4 regions of the Mesorhizobium sp. M0778 genome follow, and region 4 is predicted to be linked to each of the others. Evidence: predicted binding sites of a transcription regulator. Region 4 holds the regulator's gene; each other region holds the start of a gene.
What was found. Region 4 encodes PhoB, which activates phosphate uptake and scavenging genes when phosphate is short. Its sites were predicted from a motif close to TGTCATNNANCTGTCAT; they were not measured.
Positions count from the first base shown of each region.

Region 1: a site for PhoB is predicted at 1,510-1,526, ahead of ugpB (sn-glycerol-3-phosphate ABC transporter substrate-binding protein UgpB). Genes of this name have one in related genera too.
Region 2: a site for PhoB is predicted at 2,586-2,602, ahead of NKI22_RS25505 (PhoX family protein). Genes of this name have one in related genera too.
Region 3: a site for PhoB is predicted at 1,064-1,080, ahead of NKI22_RS22220 (RNA degradosome polyphosphate kinase). Genes of this name have one in related genera too.

Region 1 covers NZ_JAMYPA010000001.1:676,137-680,907, reverse strand. Annotated here, with positions in the region: gene ugpB (sn-glycerol-3-phosphate ABC transporter substrate-binding protein UgpB) at 137-1,447, opposite strand; gene NKI22_RS03510 (bifunctional diguanylate cyclase/phosphodiesterase) at 1,741-4,173, shown strand; gene tlpA (thiol:disulfide interchange protein TlpA) at 4,176-4,771, opposite strand, start outside.
Region 2 covers NZ_JAMYPA010000023.1:16,320-21,090, reverse strand. Annotated here, with positions in the region: gene NKI22_RS25525 (SulP family inorganic anion transporter) at 1-643, opposite strand, end outside; gene NKI22_RS25520 (helix-turn-helix domain-containing protein) at 825-1,094, opposite strand; gene NKI22_RS25515 (phosphatase PAP2 family protein) at 1,412-2,113, opposite strand; gene NKI22_RS25510 (hypothetical protein) at 2,128-2,466, opposite strand; gene NKI22_RS25505 (PhoX family protein) at 2,669-4,660, shown strand; gene NKI22_RS25500 (GNAT family N-acetyltransferase) at 4,764-4,771, opposite strand, start outside.
Region 3 covers NZ_JAMYPA010000017.1:82,737-87,507, reverse strand. Annotated here, with positions in the region: gene NKI22_RS22230 (FAD-dependent monooxygenase) at 1-738, opposite strand, end outside; gene NKI22_RS22225 (zinc-finger domain-containing protein) at 758-1,003, opposite strand; gene NKI22_RS22220 (RNA degradosome polyphosphate kinase) at 1,153-3,354, shown strand; gene ppx (exopolyphosphatase) at 3,354-4,771, shown strand, end outside.
Region 4 covers NZ_JAMYPA010000001.1:532,190-536,960, forward strand. Annotated here, with positions in the region: gene pstC (phosphate ABC transporter permease subunit PstC) at 1-348, shown strand, start outside; gene pstA (phosphate ABC transporter permease PstA) at 352-1,203, shown strand; gene pstB (phosphate ABC transporter ATP-binding protein PstB) at 1,200-2,003, shown strand; gene phoU (phosphate signaling complex protein PhoU) at 2,036-2,743, shown strand; gene phoB (phosphate regulon transcriptional regulator PhoB) at 2,760-3,449, shown strand; gene NKI22_RS02755 (ROK family protein) at 3,459-4,703, opposite strand.

The DNA of each region.
Region 1 (4,771 bases), 140 kb from region 4:
GATATTTCAACCGACTAACGCATGTCGCCCAAAAGTGCGCAGCGGTTTTGGGATAACGACATGCATAAGAACAAGAGCTTAAAGCGCGTCGCATGTGGCCATTCAAACGCGACGCGCTTTAACCGAGATAATCTCGTCAGTTCTCCAGCGCTTCCTTGATCGCGGCGTTGCCGCGTGTGACCGCATTGTCGAGCGCCTGCTGAGCGGTTTGCTGGCCGGCCAGCATCTTCTCCAACTCCTCATTCTGGATATCACGCACCTGCGGCAGATTCGGCAGGCGCACGCCCTTCGAGTTGTCGGTCGGCGCCTTGCCCGTCATCTGCAGGATGGGTGTCTCGCGGCCGGGGTTTTTGTCATAGAAGCCTGATTTCTTGGTCGCCTCATACGCGGCGAGCGTCACAGGCAGGTATCCCGACTTCTGGTGCAGATATTTCTGCACATCGGTCTTGGACAGATAGGCAAAGAAGGCGGCAACACCCTTATATTCCTCGTCCGACTTGTTGCCGAACACCCACAGGCTGGCACCGCCCGGCGTGGTGTTCTGTGGTGCGCCCTTGGCGTCGCTATCGTAAGGAAGCTGGCCGATGCCATAGTTCATGCCGGACTTGACGATATCGCCGAGGCCGCCCGACGATTCGGTGAAGATGCCGCATTCGCCAGCGAGGAATATCTGCTTGGCTTCGGAGGTGCGACCGCCATACTTGAACGTGCCGTCCTTGGCCAGGTCCGCGAGCGCCTGGAAGTGGTTGACGAAAATTGGCGCATTGATCTTGAGTTCGACATCGCCGCCGGCCAGGCCGTTCTGCTGAGTGGCCCAAGGCACGTCATTCCACGCCGCGAAATTCTCCAGATGGATCCAGGTCAGCCAGGTCGAGGTATAGCCGCAAGGGGCGGCGCCGCTCGTCTTGATCTTCCTGGCAGCTTCCCACACCTCGTTCCAGGTCTTGGGCGGGCTGTTCACGTCGAGGCCTGCCTTCTGGAAAATGTCCTTGTTGTAGTAGAGGATCGGCGACGAGGAGTTGTAAGGGAACGACAGCATGGTGCCGTCCGGCTTCGAATAATAGCCGACGATGCCGGGCAGATACTGGCTCTTGTCGAAGGTCATCCCGGCACTGGTCAGCACATCGGCCGCCGGCTTGATCGCACCCTCGGCCGCCATCATCACGCCGGTGCCGACGTCGAACACCTGGAGGATATCGGGCGCCTGGCCGGCGCGGAAAGCGGCGATGCCGGCATTCAGCGTCTCCGGATAGGTGCCCTTGAACACCGGAACGAGCTCATAGTCGCTCTGGCTGGCGTTGAAATCCTTGGAGATCTTGGCGACGACCTCGGCGTTGGCGCCGGTCATGGCGTGCCACCAGCTGATCTGCGTGACGGCGAAGGCGGAGGTGGTGGAAAGCAGGGTCAAGGTGGCGGCAACACCGGCCGCGAAGCCGAAGAACTTCATGTTTCATCTCCCGTTTGTCATTGGCGAAAGGGGCACTCTCGCAAAGCCAATATGTGGCGCTGATGACAATCGGACAACGGTTTTGTTGCGGGTCAATGAACATCGCTTCCGGCTAAAGTGCGCTCGCTACCGAAAGCGTCGCCAGGAACTACATCACCGCCTTCTCGGCGGAGCGCATCGGTTTTCCCCCGAAAAGGCCCGCCTCATGGCCCGCGGGTTAACCATTCGTTAAAATCTCCAAGAGCTAATCAGTCACACCTCCCCTGTTATTTGGCAGACCGAGTGAACCCAGGATGCTGACGGTCTATAATTGTATTGTAAGTCAGCACGACCTGAGACTGGTCGCACTTGCCGCCCTCGTCTGCGGCATTTCTTGCTTCTCTGCAGTAAATCTCCTTAAGCACGTCGGCCGATCGACCAACCGAAACCGGCTTGTCTGGCTAATGATCGCCGCAACTTCGACCGGGTTCGGCATATGGGCGACGCATTTCATCGCCATGACTGCGTTTACGCCGGGAATACCAAACGCATATAGTCCGGGATTATCCGCCTTTTCGCTTGCCGCCGCCGTCATCCTGACCGCGCTTGGGATGTGGGTTGCCACCTTGCGCCGCGGCATCGACCATTTCCTCGTCGGCGGCGCCATTCTCGGTGGTGCCATCGCGACGATGCACTACATCGGCATGGCGGCGTTCGAGGTCGAGGGCCGGATCGTATGGAACCTGCTCCTTGTCGCGATATCGCTTCTGGCCGGCGGGACGCTCGCGGCAATGGCGCTCCTTGTCGTCTTGCGCCGCCCGTCCGCGCTCGCAACACTTGGTGGCTCCGCGCTTTTGACGCTGGCGATTTGCAGCTTGCATTTCATCGCGATGGGCGCGGTGTCGATCATTCCGGATTCCTCGATTGAAATATCCGAACATTCCATCGAGCCCATTTCCCAGGCCTTTGCCGCAGCGGTCGCCAGCCTGGTAATCCTTGTGCTGTCAGGCGCCGCGCTGTGGATCGACCTGCGCTTTCGCCGGCAGAGGCTCGAGGCCGATCGCATGCACGATCTCGCCAATGCCGCGGTCGAAGGGCTGATCGTTTGCGATGGCACACGCATAGTCAGCGCCAATGACAGCATGGCGAAACTGACGGGCACGGCGACAGCCACCCTGAACACGATGCAACTCGGCGAGCTGTTCGATGGACAGAGCGCAGCCGATGTATCCGGCTTCGGCGAACAGGCACAAGAAACGAAATTGAGGGGCAGCGACGGCACGAGAATTCCTGTCGAGCTGATCGCCAGGAAGATCGCCTACTGCGGCAGGCCTCATACGGTGCTTGCCGTTCGCGACATCCGTGAGCGCAAGAAGGCGGAAGAAGAGATCCTCCGTCTCGCGCATTTCGATCCACTTACCGGGCTTGCCAATCGGCGGAGCTTTTCTTCCCGGCTCGAAGCAGAAATCGCTTCGATGGAGCGTGGCAGCAAGGATGGATATCTGGCGCTCCTGCTGCTTGACCTCGACCGATTCAAGCAAGTCAACGACCTCTACGGCCACAGCGCCGGTGACGCCATGCTGCAGAAGCTGGCGCACTGCATTTCCGGCATTCCGCGCCACGGACAGATGCTCGCGCGTCTCGGCGGCGACGAGTTTGCCGTCTTAGCTCCGAACCTCCCCGACCCCCTGGCCGCAGGCCGCATAGCCGAGGACTTGCTGGCGGCGATCCGGGAGGAAAACAGGGTTTCAGTCGGCTCCGGCCCTGTTTCGGCCAGCATCGGCATCGCCTTCTTTCCGCTGGATGCCGAAGATCAGGCCGGCCTGATCGGCCATGCCGACACGGCACTCCATCGCGCCAAGACCGAGGGCAGGGACACCTATCGTTTTTTCGAGATAGCCATGGGCACCGCGGCCCGCGACAAGCGCGTGATGGAGCATGAACTGCGCCAGGCGATCGCCCGCAAGGAGTTCCACCTCGTCTACCAGCCGCAGAAGGAAATCCGCAGCGGCAAGATGATCGGCTTCGAAGCCCTGGTCCGTTGGCAGCATCCGGAGCGGGGCGACATTTCCCCGGCCGTTTTCATCCCCGTGGCCGAGGACAGTGGCGCCATCGCGCAGATCGGCGACTGGGTGCTGACGACGGCTTGTAACGATGCTGTTCGCTGGACGAATCCGCTGATGGTCGCCGTCAACGTCTCCGCCGTGCAGCTTCACAATCCGAACTTCAGCCGCAAGGTGCACGACGCACTGTCGAGATCCGGCCTCGCACCCGGCAGGCTCGAACTGGAGATCACCGAAACGGCCCTGGTGAAGGACATGCCCCGCGCATTGGCAACCTTGAGGCAGGTCAAGGCGCTTGGCGTGCATGTGGCGATGGACGATTTTGGCACCGGCTATTCTTCGCTGTCCAACCTTAGCGCCTTTCCCTTCGACAAGATCAAGATCGACGGGTCGTTCATCAAATCGGTCGACAAGAACGGCCAGTTCGCGGCGATCGTCCGCGCCGTGCTGGGGCTTGGACGCGGTCTCGGCCTGCCGGTCCTGGCGGAGGGCATCGAGACGCCGGGCGAATTGCAGTTCCTTGACGCCGAGGCTTGCGAGATCGGGCAAGGCTATTACCTCGGCAAACCGGCTCCGATCGAGACATTCGGCGAGTTGACGGGCGTCACGGCTCCGGCAGTCCGCACCGCCAGCCGGCGCGGCGCAAGCATCGCCGTGCTCAAGCCGCGCCTGCGCACGGTCTGAGCCTATCCCGGCTGAAGCGCTGCCTCGACCAGACGCTTGGCATCCGGCCCCGACCATTCGGCCGGGCCGTTCATATGGGCGATCAGGCAGCCTTGCCCATCGATCAGCATGGTGACCGGCAGACCGAGCGCCAGGCCGCGCGTCTTGACGTCGTTGAACAGCGCCATGGTGGCATCGCGATAATAGCCGAGCGCCTTGACGCCGGTGTCCTCGAGGAACTTCTTCGGCTTGGTATCGTCGCCGGCATCGACGTTGACTGCAACAACCTGAAACGCGTCGCTGCCCATCTCCTTCTGCAGTGCATCGAGCGCCGGCATTTCGGCGCGGCAAGGTGCGCACCATGTTGCCCACAGATTGAGCAGCACCGTCTTGCCGGCATGATCGGCGATCGTCGTCGGCTTGCCGTCGGGGCCGTTGAAGGCGAGGCTTTTCAGCGATTGCGGCGGATCCGCCGGCAAAAGCGCGGCGACTTGACCGGTAGCGGCCGCGGCGATCTTCTTGGCATGGTCGGTCCTGGCGGCGCAGGCGACGTCGTCATTGCCGCCGCCGGCGGCCACTTGCGCGGGCGCGTTATTGCCAGAACCGCTTTCCCTGACAT
Region 2 (4,771 bases), on a different contig from region 4:
ACTTCGGCCGAAACCGCTTCAACAGCGCAATGGTGATGATGGTCAGTGCCGCCACCGCGGTTGCGGCGAGGTTGATCGTTCCGGCCGCCTCGCCGATGGCCATCAGCTTGGGCACCAGCGGCCCCGGTTCCTTGCCGGCGAGCTTCAGCCCGAAGAGTTCGACGATCTGGCCGGAGAAGATGATGACGGCGATGCCGGCGGTGAAGCCGACGGTCACCGGATAGGGGATGAACTTGATGTAGGTGCCAAGCCCGAGATAGCCGATGGCAAGCAGGAACAGGCCGGCCATCATCGTCGCCAGCAGCAAGCCGTCGACGCCAATTCGCGCCACCGTCGCAGCCACCAGCACAATGAAGGCGCCGGCCGGGCCGCCGATCTGGAAACGGCTGCCGCCAAGCGCCGAGACCAGGAAGCCGCCAATGATCGAGGTGTAGAGCCCGCGCTCCGGCGTCACGCCTGAAGCAATGGCAATTGCCATCGACAGCGGCAGCGCCACGATGGCGACAGTCAGCCCGGCGATGGCATCCGCCTTGAAGTGCGCGAGCGTATAGCCCTCGCGCAGCACCGTCACCAGCTTCGGCGTGAACAGTTCGGAAAATGTCGGCCGTGCCGGTTGATGCACTGCCCGCCGGGTCTGATCCATCGAGTGCCTTCCCCATGAAACCAAGGAGGCGGCGGGATCGTCGGCAGGACTGTCGGCGGTCGCCGTCGCGACTTGGAGCGGCGTGCGTCCAAATCGACGCACAGGTACGCTCCAACACTTTTGAACCGCGCATTGGACTATCCGAAAATCGATTTCGATTTTCGGCGATGCGGCAGTACCGTCAGCCTTGCGGGTTCTGCGGCGTGACAGGCTTGAGGCGAACGCCCCTGCCGCCACGCTCGCTCGCCTGGTTGTCGCCGATCAGCTCGACCCCGGCCTCTTCAAGGGCCTGGATGACCTTCATCAGCGTATCGACCACGCCCCGGACCACGCCGTCGCTCGCTTCCATGCGCTGAATGGTTGGAAGCGAAACCCCGGCGCGCTCGGCGAGCGTCTTCTGATCGATGCCGGCCAGCGCCCTCGCGGCACGCATCTGCGCGGCAGTGATCATCGGCCATAACCCCCGTCTGAGTCTGCGATATCACGTGTAATACCTTCATTATGATGGTTCAAGCATCATCTTGCATATGTGAAACATGCAGCACTCTTTGCCAGCCGATGCGCTAGCATGCTACAATTCGGCATCGTTTGGCGGGACATCCATTGCGATCCCGATTTCACAGACAACGACTCAAAAAGGATGAGCAGGTGAAGATATTCAATGCGTTGGCGACCTCGACAGCCTTGCTGTCGATGGTTTTCCTGCTGGCAGGCTGCGGTCATGGCCTGATCAACAGGCTGATTTGACCGCAAATCGACTGACATGAGTCAGGTGCCGCCGGCCCGCCCGAGCCATCGCTGCAGGAACCGGGCCGCAAGCCAGCACAGCATCGCCCAGGCAAAGCCGGCGCACCAGCCGGCCAATACGTCGGAGGGCCAGTGGACGCCGAGATAGATGCGGCTGATGCCGACCACCACCGTCGTCAGCACCGCCAGACCGAGCACATAGATCTTCGTTGTCCGCCCGGGCAAAAACCGCGCCGCCATGCTGCCCAGCGTCAAATATGTCACCGCCGACAGCATGGCGTGGCCGCTCGGAAACGAAAGTGATGCCACATCGGCGAGATGCGAGACCAGATCGGGGCGCGGCCGATCTATATCGAACTTGAGCACGCTTGACAGGACCTGGCCGCCCGCTACCGCGATGAACATGAGAAGCGCCGCGCCTGGCCTGCGGATGAGGAGCAGATAGACGATCATTGCTGCCGTGATCAGCACCAACACGCTGGCGCTGCCGAGGCTGGTGATGTCGCGCATCGCTCCTTCCAGCCACGCCGGTCCGATCGGATTGTCGGGTTGGCCGGCCTTGCGGAAGGCAAGCAGGATTTCGGTATCGAAGGCATGCGGCGTAGTGGCCCGCGCCATCTCCATTAGCTCCTCGAACCCCCACAGCCCGCCGGCAATGATCAGCCCGGCCAGCAGAACCGGGAACTCCAGCCAGTTGCGCAGTCTGCTTGCGGTCTTCTTCATCGGCCCGATCGCAGTTACAGCCTTTGCAGATAGGGTCCGAGCGTGATCAGCGCCACAGCTGCGATGGCAAGCACGATGCCGGTCGCCTGCAAGGCATTGACGCGCTCGCCGAAGAAGACCAGCGCCACCACATTCACCGACACCAGCTGGATCACCGCTGACAGGCTGAACGACACCGACATGCCGAATTCACGGATCAGCCTCAGCATGATCAGATTGCCGAGCGAATAGAGCGCCAACGTCAGCACGATCTTGCCAAAGCTCGGCGCCAGTCCCCATTGCTTCGCCGCCGTCGCCGCAAGCAGGAAGATCACTGTCGAAATGCAGAGCTGCCCAAGTCCCCAGAAACTCACTTTTTGCTCCTCCCGATGCGATCCTTGCGCGGCTGCCGCAGCTCTTGTTTCCGAAGCGCCGGTCGCGGTCAAGCGGGGCTGATGTTGGGCACGAAATCGCAGGTGGCAATTAGCCGGCATGTCATCAAACTGTGACCTGCCGGCGATACCGGATTGGCCAGGCAAAACGCTCCAGCAATCCATCCAGCCAGAGGCAGGCCCTATGACCGAACATCGCACCCCTGACGCTCATTTCCGCACCAGCCTGCTCGAGGAAAACGATGGGCCAGGAGCCAATCCCAGCGACAACCGCACCATGGGTGAGATCATCGCCGCGCGGTTCTCGCGCCGCGGCTTCCTCAAGGGCTCGCTTGCCGTCTCGGCCATAGCCGCTACCGTCAGCCCGCTGGCGCTGATCACCGCCGACAACGCCCGCGCCGCCGAAGGCTCCGCCTTCGCTTTCGACGAGATCGAGGCCGGCATCGACGACAAGCATCACGTCGCACCCGGCTATGACGCCGACGTGCTGCTGCGCTGGGGCGATCCGCTGTTCGCCGATTCGCCGGAATTCGATCCGACAAAACAGTCGGCGGAAGCCCAGGCCAGACAATTCGGCTACAACAATGACTATGTCGGTTATATCCCGATCGACGGCTCGGCCGAGCACGGCCTGCTGGTCGTCAACCACGAATACACCAATCCGCACCTGATGTTTCCGGGCCTCGTCACCATCGTCGATGGCAAAGCCAAGCAGGCGCCTCTCAGCAAGGAACAAGTCGACGTCGAGATGGCCGCGCATGGCGGCACCATTGTCGAGATCCGCAAGGAAGCCGGCAAATGGCAGGTCGTTCGCGACGGCAAGCTCAACCGCCGCATCACCTCCAACACCGAGATCGCGCTGTCCGGCCCCGTCGCCGGCCATGACCGAGTCAAGACCAGCGCCGACCCGAGCGGCACGAAAGTTGTCGGCACCGTCAACAACTGCGCCGGCGGCGTCACGCCGTGGGGCACCTATGTCATGGCCGAGGAGAACATCCACGGCTATTTCTCGGGCGAGCTGCCGCAAGGCCACAAGGAAGCCGCCAATTACAAGCGCCTCGGCATTCCCGAAGGTGCTTATGAATGGGCAGCGCATTACGACCGTTTCGACATCGGCAAGGAGCCGAACGAGCCGAACCGCTTTGGCTGGATCGTCGAGGTCGACGTCCAGGATCCGACTTCGGTGCCGAAGAAGCGCACCGCAATGGGCCGCTTCAAGCATGAGGGCGCCGAATCGATCGTCGCCAAGGATGGCCGTGTCGTCTTCTACCTCGGCGACGACGAGCGCTTCGACTATGTCTATAAGTTCGTCACCACAGGCAAGTTCAATCCGGACGACCGCGCCGCCAATATGGATTTGCTCGACGACGGCACCTTGCATGTCGCCAAGTTTGCCGACGACGGTTCGGTCGAATGGCTGCCGATCGTCTTCGGCCAAGGGCCGCTGACGGCGGAGAACGGCTTTGCCAGCCAGGCCGACGTGCTGATCGAGACGCGCCGCGCCGCCGACCTGCTCGGCGCCACCAAGATGGACCGCCCTGAAGACATCCAGCCCAATGCCGCCAACGGCAAGGTCTATGTCATGCTGACCAACAATTCGAAGCGCAAGGCCGATCAGGTCGACGCCGCCAACCCGCGTGCCGAAAATGCCTTTGGCCACATCATCGAGATCGTCGAGGACGGCGGCGATTTTGCCGCCACCAAGGGCAAGTGGGAGGTGCTCTTGAAATGCGGTGATCCCTCGGTTGCGGCAGTCGGCGCCACCTTCTCGACCGCAACCACGGCCAATGGCTGGTTCGGCATGCCGGACAATTGCGCGGTTGATTCGACCGGCCGCCTCTGGGTCGCCACCGACGGTCAGGGTCCGAAGGCCACTGGCCGCACCGACGGTCTGTGGGCGGTCGATACGGAAGGGCCGGCGCGGGCGACCTCAAAACTGTTCTTCCGCGTGCCGATCGGCGCCGAAATGTGTGGTCCCCTGTTTGCGCCGGACGACCAGACCGCTTTCGTTGCCGTCCAGCATCCAGGCGACGGTGGCGAGGACTGGGAGGCTTTCGGCCGTCCGTCCTACTATGAGGATTTGTCGACCCGCTGGCCCGACTTCAAGCCGGACATGCCGGTGCGGCCGGCGGTCGTTGCCATCACCAGGCAAGGTGGTGGCAAGATCGCGGTCTGACACGCAGCAAGGTCTTGCAGTCTCAAGGAAGGATTTCGGCGATACGAAATCCTTCCTTTCCCGATGCGGGATGCATCCATGCTACGCATTATGCGCCGACGAATCATTCGG
Region 3 (4,771 bases), on a different contig from region 4:
CCTGGTGAAGGCGGCGAGATTAAAGGCAGTGCCACGGCTGACCGGATAGGCGACCATATGGAAGTCGGGATAGAGGAATGCAGTAACGCAATCGGGCGCACCGATCATGCCGAAGGCCTGTCCGGCGAGGCTGTCCGCGGCCACCGTGGCTCGCCAGGCAAGCTCGCCCGAGAATCGGCTTCTGACAAAGTCGGCCTCCGTGCGGGCCAGCTTTTCTCGCACCGACGACCAGACGCCGTCGGCTCCCACCAGCAACGATGCCTCGGTTTCGATGGTCGTGCCGGCAATCTCGACTGTTGCGGTGATGCCATTCGGTCCGGATGCTACGCTGCCGACGCGCGCGCCGGTGACAAGCTCGAACTCGGGTCGCTCGGCTGTCCGCGCCATCAGCGCTGACTGCAGATCGCCGCGGTGGGCAACGAGATAGGGCGCTCCCCAGCGCGTTTCGGCGGCCTGGCCAAGCGGTACGCGCGCCAGCTCGCCCAGCGTGGCGGCATCCTTGAGCACGACCGCCTCCGGCCGCACCGCCGTCGGCAGCAGCCGATCGAGTACGCCGAGTTGTCGAAGAATGCGTGTCGCGTTGGGCGACAGCTGGATGCCGGCTCCGGCAGCCTCGAGGTGCTGCGCCTGTTCGAACAGTTTTATCCGATGGCCGCGCTCGGCGAAGGCCAGTGCCGCGGTCAGCCCGGCGACGCCCGCCCCGGCGATGACCACATGCCGGGACTGCGTTTCTCGCATCAGGCTTGTCGCGGAAGAATCAGGCGGCCTGGTCGATATAAAGGCAGCCCGGCGGCACCGTTTCCAATGCCTTCAGCTTCGGCGAATAGCGATAGAGCGTCGAGCAGTAGGGGCAGACCTTTTCATTGTCGTCGCCCATGTCGAGAAATACATGCGGATGGTCGAAAGGCGGATTGGCGCCGGTGCACATGAATTCCTTGACGCCGATGTCGATTGCCGGATAGCCCGCATCGTTCTGGAAATGGGGAATGGAACCGCCTGCCATCGTCGTCTCCTGATCTTGTCGATTGGATCTGGATCATAACCCGTCTCTTTGCAAGATCGATGAAATGAAACTGTCGCAAAAGCCTGTCAGAGGATAAGTTAAGCCGGTTAAGGCTGGCGCCGACGGCTGGTGTAGGAAGAGCAGGAACCATGAACGAACTGAAGCCGGTGCAAAGCGAATTCATCACCATCGAGGCTGCGAGCCGCGAAGGCGGCAATCCTGACCGCTTCGTCAACCGCGAGTTTTCCTGGCTGCAATTCAACCGGCGCGTGCTCGAGGAATCGCTGAACGCCAATCATCCGCTGCTCGAGCGCGTTCGCTTCCTGTCGATATCGGCGGCCAATCTCGACGAGTTCTTCATGGTCCGCGTCGCCGGTCTTGCCGGCCAGGTGCGCGAGGGTATCGTGCTGAAGAGCCCGGACGGGCGCACCCCCGAGCAGCAGCTCGAACAATTGCTGCGCGAGGTCGAGCGCCTGCAGGAGGACCAGCAGAACAGCCTTTCGGCGCTGATGCTGCAGCTCAACAAGGAAGGCATCGAGAGCATCACCCGCGATGCGCTGACCAAGGACGAGAAGACCTGGCTCGAGGACCATTTCCAGGAGCAGGTGTTTCCGGTCCTGACGCCGCTGTCGATCGACCCAGCGCATCCGTTTCCGTTCATTCCCAATCTCGGTTTCTCGATGGCGCTGCAATTGCGCCACCGCAAGAACGGCGAGGAAATGAGCGCGCTTTTGCGCCTGCCGGTAGCGCTGAGGCGCTTCATCCGCTTGCCGGATCGCAAGCATCACGTCCGCTTCGTTCCGCTCGAAGAGGCGGTCAGTCTCTACATCGGCAAGCTGTTCCCCGGCTATGAGGTCAAGGGCTCCGGCACGTTCCGCATCATCCGCGACAGCGATATCGAGGTCGAGGAAGAATCCGAAGATCTGGTGCGGCTGTTCGAGACGGCGCTGAAGCGTCGCCGCCGCGGCTCGGTCATCCGGATCGAGTTCGACAGGCTGATGCCGTCCGAATTGCGCGACTTCGTCGCCGGCGAGCTTGGCGTCTCGGCCAGCCGCATCAGCGTGCTTACCGGGCCGCTGGCGCTTAGCCAGATCTCGGAGATCGTCGCCGTCGCTCGCGACGATCTGAAGTTCACGCCCTACAATCCGCGCTTCCCGGAGCGCATCCGCGAGCATGGTGGCGATTGCTTTGCCGCCATCCGCGAGAAGGACATCATCGTCCACCACCCCTACGAATCCTTCGACGTGGTGGTGCAGTTCCTGCGCCAGGCGATGGCCGATCAGGAAGTGGTGGCGATCAAGCAGACGCTCTACCGCACCTCCAACGACAGCCCGATCGTGCGGGCTTTGGTCGACGCCGCCGAGGCCGGCAAGTCGGTGACGGCGCTGGTCGAGCTCAAGGCGCGCTTCGACGAGGAGGCCAACATCCGCTGGGCGCGCGACCTCGAGCGCGCCGGAGTCCAGGTCGTCTTCGGCTTTCTCGAGCTGAAGACCCACGCGAAAATGTCGCTGGTGGTGCGGCGCGAGGATGGCAGGCTACGCAATTACGTGCATCTCGGCACCGGCAATTACCACCCGGTCACCGCGCGCATCTACACCGACCTGTCCTTCTTCACCACCGATCCGACGATCGCGCGCGATGTCGCGCAATTGTTCAATTTCATCACCGGCTATGCCGAGCCGGCCGAGCAGATGCGGCTGGCCATATCGCCGTTCACGCTGCGCAACCGCATCCTCAAGCATATTTCGGACGAGATCGGCCACGCGCTGGATGGCAGGCCGGCTCGCATCTGGATGAAGATGAATGCGCTGGTCGATCCGATCATCATCGATGCGCTCTACGATGCCAGCCGCGCCGGCGTCGAGATCGATCTCGTCGTGCGCGGCATCTGCTGCCTGAGACCGCAGGTGCCGGGCCTGTCGGAGAACATAAGGGTGAAGTCGATCGTCGGCCGCTTCCTCGAGCACAGCCGCATCTATTGCTTCGGCAACGGCCACGGCCTGCCCTCGGACGGGGCGATCGTCTACATCTCCTCGGCCGATTTGATGCCGCGCAATCTCGACCGCCGGGTCGAGACCATGGTGCCGATCACCAATCCAACTGTGCATGAACAGGTGCTCGGCCAGATCATGCTCGGCAACATCATGGACAACCAGCAAAGTTTCGACGTATTGGCTGACGGAACCTCCCGGCGCGTTGTGCTGGAGGAGGGCGAGGAACCGTTCAACGCGCAGGAATATTTCATGACCAATCCGAGCCTGTCCGGACGGGGCGATGCGTTGAAGTCGCATGCGCCCAAGCGCATCGCGCAGTTCAAGCGCCGCAAGAAACAGAACGCAGCGACGGGCTGATGATTTCAGCGTCCCAGGGCCGGCTTCAGGACCGCCGACCGCTGTCCATCATCGATATCGGGTCGAACTCGATCCGTCTTGTCATCTATGAAGGGCTGGCGCGCTCGCCGACCTTGCTGTTCAACGAAAAGATGCTCGCCGGCCTCGGCCGCGGCATCGTTTCGACCGGAAAGCTCGATCCCGAGGCGGTGACGCGCTCGATGGAAGAGTTCCGCCGTTTCCGCGCGCTCTCCGACCAGGCCGGCGCCGAGCGCATGTATGTGTTGGCGACCGCCGCCGCCCGTGAGGCGGTCAACGGCCCCGACTTCATCCACCGCGCCGAGGATGTACTCAAGACCGAGATCCAGGTGCTGAGCGGCCGCGAGGAAGCCCATTATTCGGCGCTCGGCGTCATCTCCGGTTTCCACCCGGCCAACGGCATCGCCGGCGATCTTGGCGGCGGCAGCCTCGAACTGATCGATATCGACGGCGAGGCGATCGGTGACGGCATCACCCTGCCGTTGGGCGGCTTGCGCCTGCAGGACATGGCGAAGAACTCGCTGACCCAGGCGGCAAAGATCACGCGCGAGCAACTGGCGCGGGCGAAATTGCTGAAGGGCGGACAGGGCAGGGCCTTCTACACGGTCGGCGGCACCTGGCGAAACCTCGCCCGTCTGCACATGGAAATGACCAACTACCCGCTCGGCGTCATGCACCATTACGAGATCGGCATCGAAAGCGCCGCGAACTTCCTCCGGCAGGTCGCGAAAGCAGAGATCGATAAGGTCAAGGGCATCGAGGGCGTCTCGAAGAACCGCCGCTCGCTGCTGCCCTACGGCGCCATCGTGCTGCAGGAGATCATGGCGGCGATGCAGCCGTCGAAGATCATCGTGTCGGCGCTGGGCGTGCGCGAGGGCTTTCTCTACTCGCTGCTCGACGAGGCCGAGCAGAAGGCCGATCCGCTGATCTCGGCGGCGGAAGAGCTTGCCCGCCTGCGCTCGCGCTCGGTCGACCACGCGCATGAGCTTGTCGAGTGGACCGGCAAGGCCTTCGCTGCCTTCGGCATCGACGAAACCAGGGACGAGGCGCGCTACCGCCACGCCGCCTGCCTGCTCGCCGATATCGGCTGGCGTGCCCATCCCGAATATCGCGGCAAGCAATCGCTCAACATCATCGCCCACGCCTCGTTCATTGGCGTCGACCATCCCGGCCGCGCCTTCCTGGCGCTTGTCAGCCTGTTTCGCCACGAGGGCGTATTCAATGAAGCCGCTCCGGAAATCCGCGGACTGGCGACACCGCGCTATCTCGAGCGCGCCCGTGTGCTGGCCGCGCTGCTGCGCGTCGTCTATTTGCTGACCGCGGCAATGCCGGGCGTCATGCCACGGCTGAAATGGGAAAACCGCGGCAATGGCGTGCTGGCGCTGGTGCTGCCGGCAGC
Region 4 (4,771 bases):
TCGGCCTACGGCATCGGTTGCACGACCTGGGAAGTGACCCGGCGCGTGGTCATTCCCTATACCCGCATCGGTATCATGGGCGGCGTCATGCTTGGCCTCGGCCGCGCGCTCGGCGAAACCATGGCGGTGACCTTCGTCATTGGCAACGCCCACCGCATCAGCGCCTCTCTGTTCGCGCCGGGCACGACGATCTCGGCGACCATCGCCAATGAGTTCACCGAGGCCGACGGCGATCTCTACACCTCCTCTCTGGTTTCGCTCGGCCTGATCCTGTTCGTCATCACTTTCCTGATCCTTGCCGCCGCCCGCTATATGCTGATGCGGATCGACGCCCGTACGGGAGTCTGACCGATGTCGACATCCTCATCGCTCCACAGCCGCCGCAAAGCCAGAAATTCGGTGATGATGGCGCTTTGCGTCGTCGCCGCCGGCATCGGGCTTGCCTGGCTGGCGCTCATTCTCGGTGCACTGGTCTATAAGGGCACAGCCGGGCTTTCGTTCGCGGTCTTCACCGAGATGACGCCACCGCCAGGCGAGGCCGGCGGCCTGCTCAATGCAATCGCGGGCAGCCTGCTGATGACGATCATCGCCGTTGTCGTCGGCACGCCGATCGGCGTGCTGGCGGGAACCTACATGGCCGAATATGGGCGTTTCTCGCGCATCACCACCGTCGTGCGCTTCATCAACGACATCCTGTTGTCGGCGCCGTCGATCATCATCGGCTTGTTCGTCTATGAACTGATGGTGCGGCCAATGGGACATTTCTCGGCCATAGCCGGCGCCGTTGCGCTTGCCATCCTGGTCATTCCGGTGGTCGTGCGCACCACTGAAGACATGCTCAACCTGGTGCCGAACGCGTTGCGTGAAGCCGGCGCCGCGATCGGCGCGCCGCGCTGGGTGGTGATCCGCTCGGTCGCCTACCGCGCCGCATTGTCCGGCATCGTCACCGGCATATTGCTGGCGATAGCACGCATTTCCGGCGAGACGGCGCCGCTGCTCTTCACCGCGCTCAACAACCAGTTCTGGAGCAGCAATATCAACGCGCCGATGGCCAGCCTGCCGGTGACCATCTTCCAGTTCGCTCTCAGCCCTTATGAGGAATGGCAGCAACTGGCGTGGACCGGCGCACTCATAATCACCCTGACGGTTCTGGGCTTGAGCATCCTCGCCCGCAGCCTTACCGGACGCAGAGAGGACAGATGACACAGATGTTGTCCCCGGACATGACGATGACCGAAACGGTCGCCGAGAAGACGAAGATCGAGGTCAAGAACCTCAACTTCTACTACGGCCAGAGCAAGGCGTTGAAGGACATCACCTTGTCGCTGCCCGAGCGCAGCGTCACTGCCTTCATCGGCCCTTCGGGCTGCGGGAAATCGACGCTGCTGCGTGTGTTCAACCGCATCTACGAACTCTACCCGAAGCAGACAGCCGAGGGCCAGGTGCTGCTCGACGGCAAGAACATTCTCGACCGCTCGCAGGACCTCAATCTCCTGAGGACCAAGATCGGCATGGTGTTCCAGAAGCCGACGCCGTTCCCGATGTCGATCTACGAGAACATCGCCTTCGGCGTCAGGCTTTATGAGAATCTGGGCAAGTCCGAAATGGACGGCCGCGTCGAACAAGCGTTGAAGCGGGCCGCGCTGTGGGGCGAGGTCAAGGACAAGCTCAACGCCAGCGGCTTGAGCCTGTCAGGCGGCCAGCAGCAGCGGCTTTGTATTGCCCGCACCGTGGCGGTGAAGCCGGAAGTCATTCTGCTCGACGAGCCGGCTTCGGCACTCGACCCGCTGTCGACCGCCAAGATCGAGGAACTGATCGACGAATTGCAAGCCGACTACACGATCGTCATCGTCACCCACAACATGCAGCAGGCGGCGCGCGTATCGCGCCAGACCGCCTTCATGTATCTGGGTGAACTGGTAGAGTTCGACCGGACCGAGAAGATCTTCACGTCGCCCCGCGAGAAGCGCACGCAGGATTACATCACCGGCCGCTTCGGCTGAGCCGTTCCGATCACGCATATGAGGACAGGACCATGGGCGAACACACAGTCGCTTCTTTCGACGAGGATCTCGAGCAGATCAGCAAGCTGATCCGCGACATGGCCGACCTCGCCGGTTCGATGGTCGGCGGGGCGACCAAGGCCCTGTTGAATTCTGACAACGTGCTGGCGCAACGCGTCGTTTCCGACGATGCCATCATGGATGCGCGTCAACGCGAACTGGACGACCGCGCCATCACCCTGATCGCCAAGCGCCAGCCGATGGCCCACGATCTGCGCCATGTCGTCGGGGCGATCCGCATGGCCGGCGATCTCGAACGCATCGGCGACCTTGCCAAGAATATCGCCAAGCGTGTGAGTGCGGTCGGCCTTAGCGTCACACCGCGCGACCTATCGCATTCCATCGATGCGATGGCGCAGCTGGTGCTCATCCAGGTGCAGGGCGTCATCGAGGAGTATGCTGCAGGCGATGCGGCCGCGTTGGCCAAGCTACGCGCCGCCGACGAGCGCATCGACGTCAAATATACGTCGGTGTTCCGCGAACTGTTGACCTACATGATGGAAGACCCGCGCAACATCACCGCTTGCACGCATCTGCTGTTCTGCGCCAAGAATCTGGAGCGGATCGGCGACCATGTCACCAACATCGCCGAAAATGCGTATTATGTGCTGACCGGCGAGCAATTGCCGGTCAATCGTCCGAAGCAAGACGAAACGACAATGTCCGCACCGGCGACATGATGGGGGTGCCCAGCCGATGATCGCACCACGCATAATGGTGGTGGAGGACGAGGAGCCGTTGGGTGTGCTGCTCCGCTACAATCTCGAATCCGAAGGCTACCAGGTCGAGGTGGTGACACGCGGCGACGAAGCCGAGATCCGTTTGCAGGAGAATGTGCCCGATCTTCTGGTGCTCGACTGGATGATACCAGCGGTTTCCGGCATCGAGCTCTGCCGCCGGTTGCGGGTGCGCCCCGAAACCGAACGGCTGCCGATCATCATGCTGACCGCGCGCGGCGAGGAGAGCGACCGGGTACGCGGTCTTTCGACCGGCGCCGACGACTATCTGGTCAAACCGTTTTCGACACCGGAATTCATGGCCAGGGTCAAGGCGCTGCTGCGCCGCGCCAAGCCGGAAGTGCTGTCCAGCGTGCTGAAGGTCGGCGACATCGTGCTCGATCGCGAATCGCACAGGGTGTATCGCAAGAAGACCGAGATCCGGCTCGGGCCGACCGAATTCCGGTTGCTCGAATTCATGATGCGGCATCCGGGCCGCGTCTTCTCGCGCAGCCAGTTACTCGATAATGTCTGGGGCGAGACGATCTATATCGACGAACGCACCGTCGACGTGCATGTCGGGCGGCTGCGCAAAGCCGTCAACAACGGCCGCATGCCTGATGTCATCCGCACCATCCGCGGTGCCGGCTACGCGATCAGGGAAGATTGACCCGCCCAGTCAGGCTACGTTCTTTCTGACGCCGGGCCTCATTTGCGCGCCCGGCGCGAAAATCTGCTGGTCGACGAAGCTTAACGCCCGCATTGCACAGCCTTCGCGGATCAGCGGCAATTCGTTCGGCTCGGTATCGAAGGAGATCGAGCCCGTATGCTGGCCGCCGGCGGTCTGGGCGATGGCCTTCCGCAAGGCCGGCTCGATCAGATCAAAGGCGGCGGCACTGGCGCCGACCATTGCGACCGGTGCCGGATCGATCAGCGCGAACAGCGAGCCGAGACCGAAACCCAGCGCTTCGCCGGCCTTGCGGTAGGCTTCGCGTTCCGGCCCGTCCTTCTCGCGCGCCCGAACCGCCAGCGCGCGCATGTCGGCGTCGCTGACGTCGGCGACCGGTTGGCTGTCTTCGCTCATCTGCGTGGCGTTGCGCCAGATGGCGTAATTGCCGGCATAGGCCTCGATGCAGCCGCGCCGCCCGCAACGGCAGAGCGCGCCGCCCGGACGATGGATCATGTGGCCAAACTCGCCGCCCGAGGAATGCGTGCCGGTGAACAGCTCGCCCTTCAACACCAGCCCCATGCCGATGCCGTGCGAAAGCAGGATGGCGATGAAGTCGTCGCGATAGCGATCCGGATCGCGCCAGCGCAAAGCCACCGCCATCATATTGCAGTCGTTCTCCACCGTGGCCGGGATGCCGAATTCATCTTCCAGCATGTCGGCAAAGGCGATGTCCGTCTGGGGCGTGATCGGCGACCACAGCATGGCGCGTGCAGGGGAGTCGGTAATTCCCTGAATCGCCAGGGCGATGCGGGCGACACTGCGGACGTCAAGATCTGGATCGTCCAGCCGGCGCCGGACGATGGCCATGCATTCGCGGATCAGTTCGTCGCGCGGCATGGTCAGCGTGTCCAGCCGGCGCTGTTCCTCGGCGACCACCTGCCCCGCATAGTCGATGATGGCGGCCGACAGGAAATTCAGCGACAACACCACGGTCAGCACCGCCGCCGCTTCCGGATTGAGGGCGAGGCCGACCTGCGGACGACCGCGTTTCAACGAAACGGGTTCGCTTGCCTTGCTCTCGGCGAGGATGCCTTCCCGTATCAGGTCGGAGGAGATCGCCGATATGGTCGAATGGCTGAGGCCGGTGGTTGCGGCGATCTCCGTACGCGATGGCTGGCCGGCCCGGCGCACGGCCGAGATCACCATCGCCCGGTTGCGCCGGCGCAAATCGTCATGGCGGATTCCGACCGACATCGTTTTGCTTTCCTCCCGGTTTGCCGCGGCCGCTCATGAACCGGAAGCCGTCGGTAATGCCGACAAAT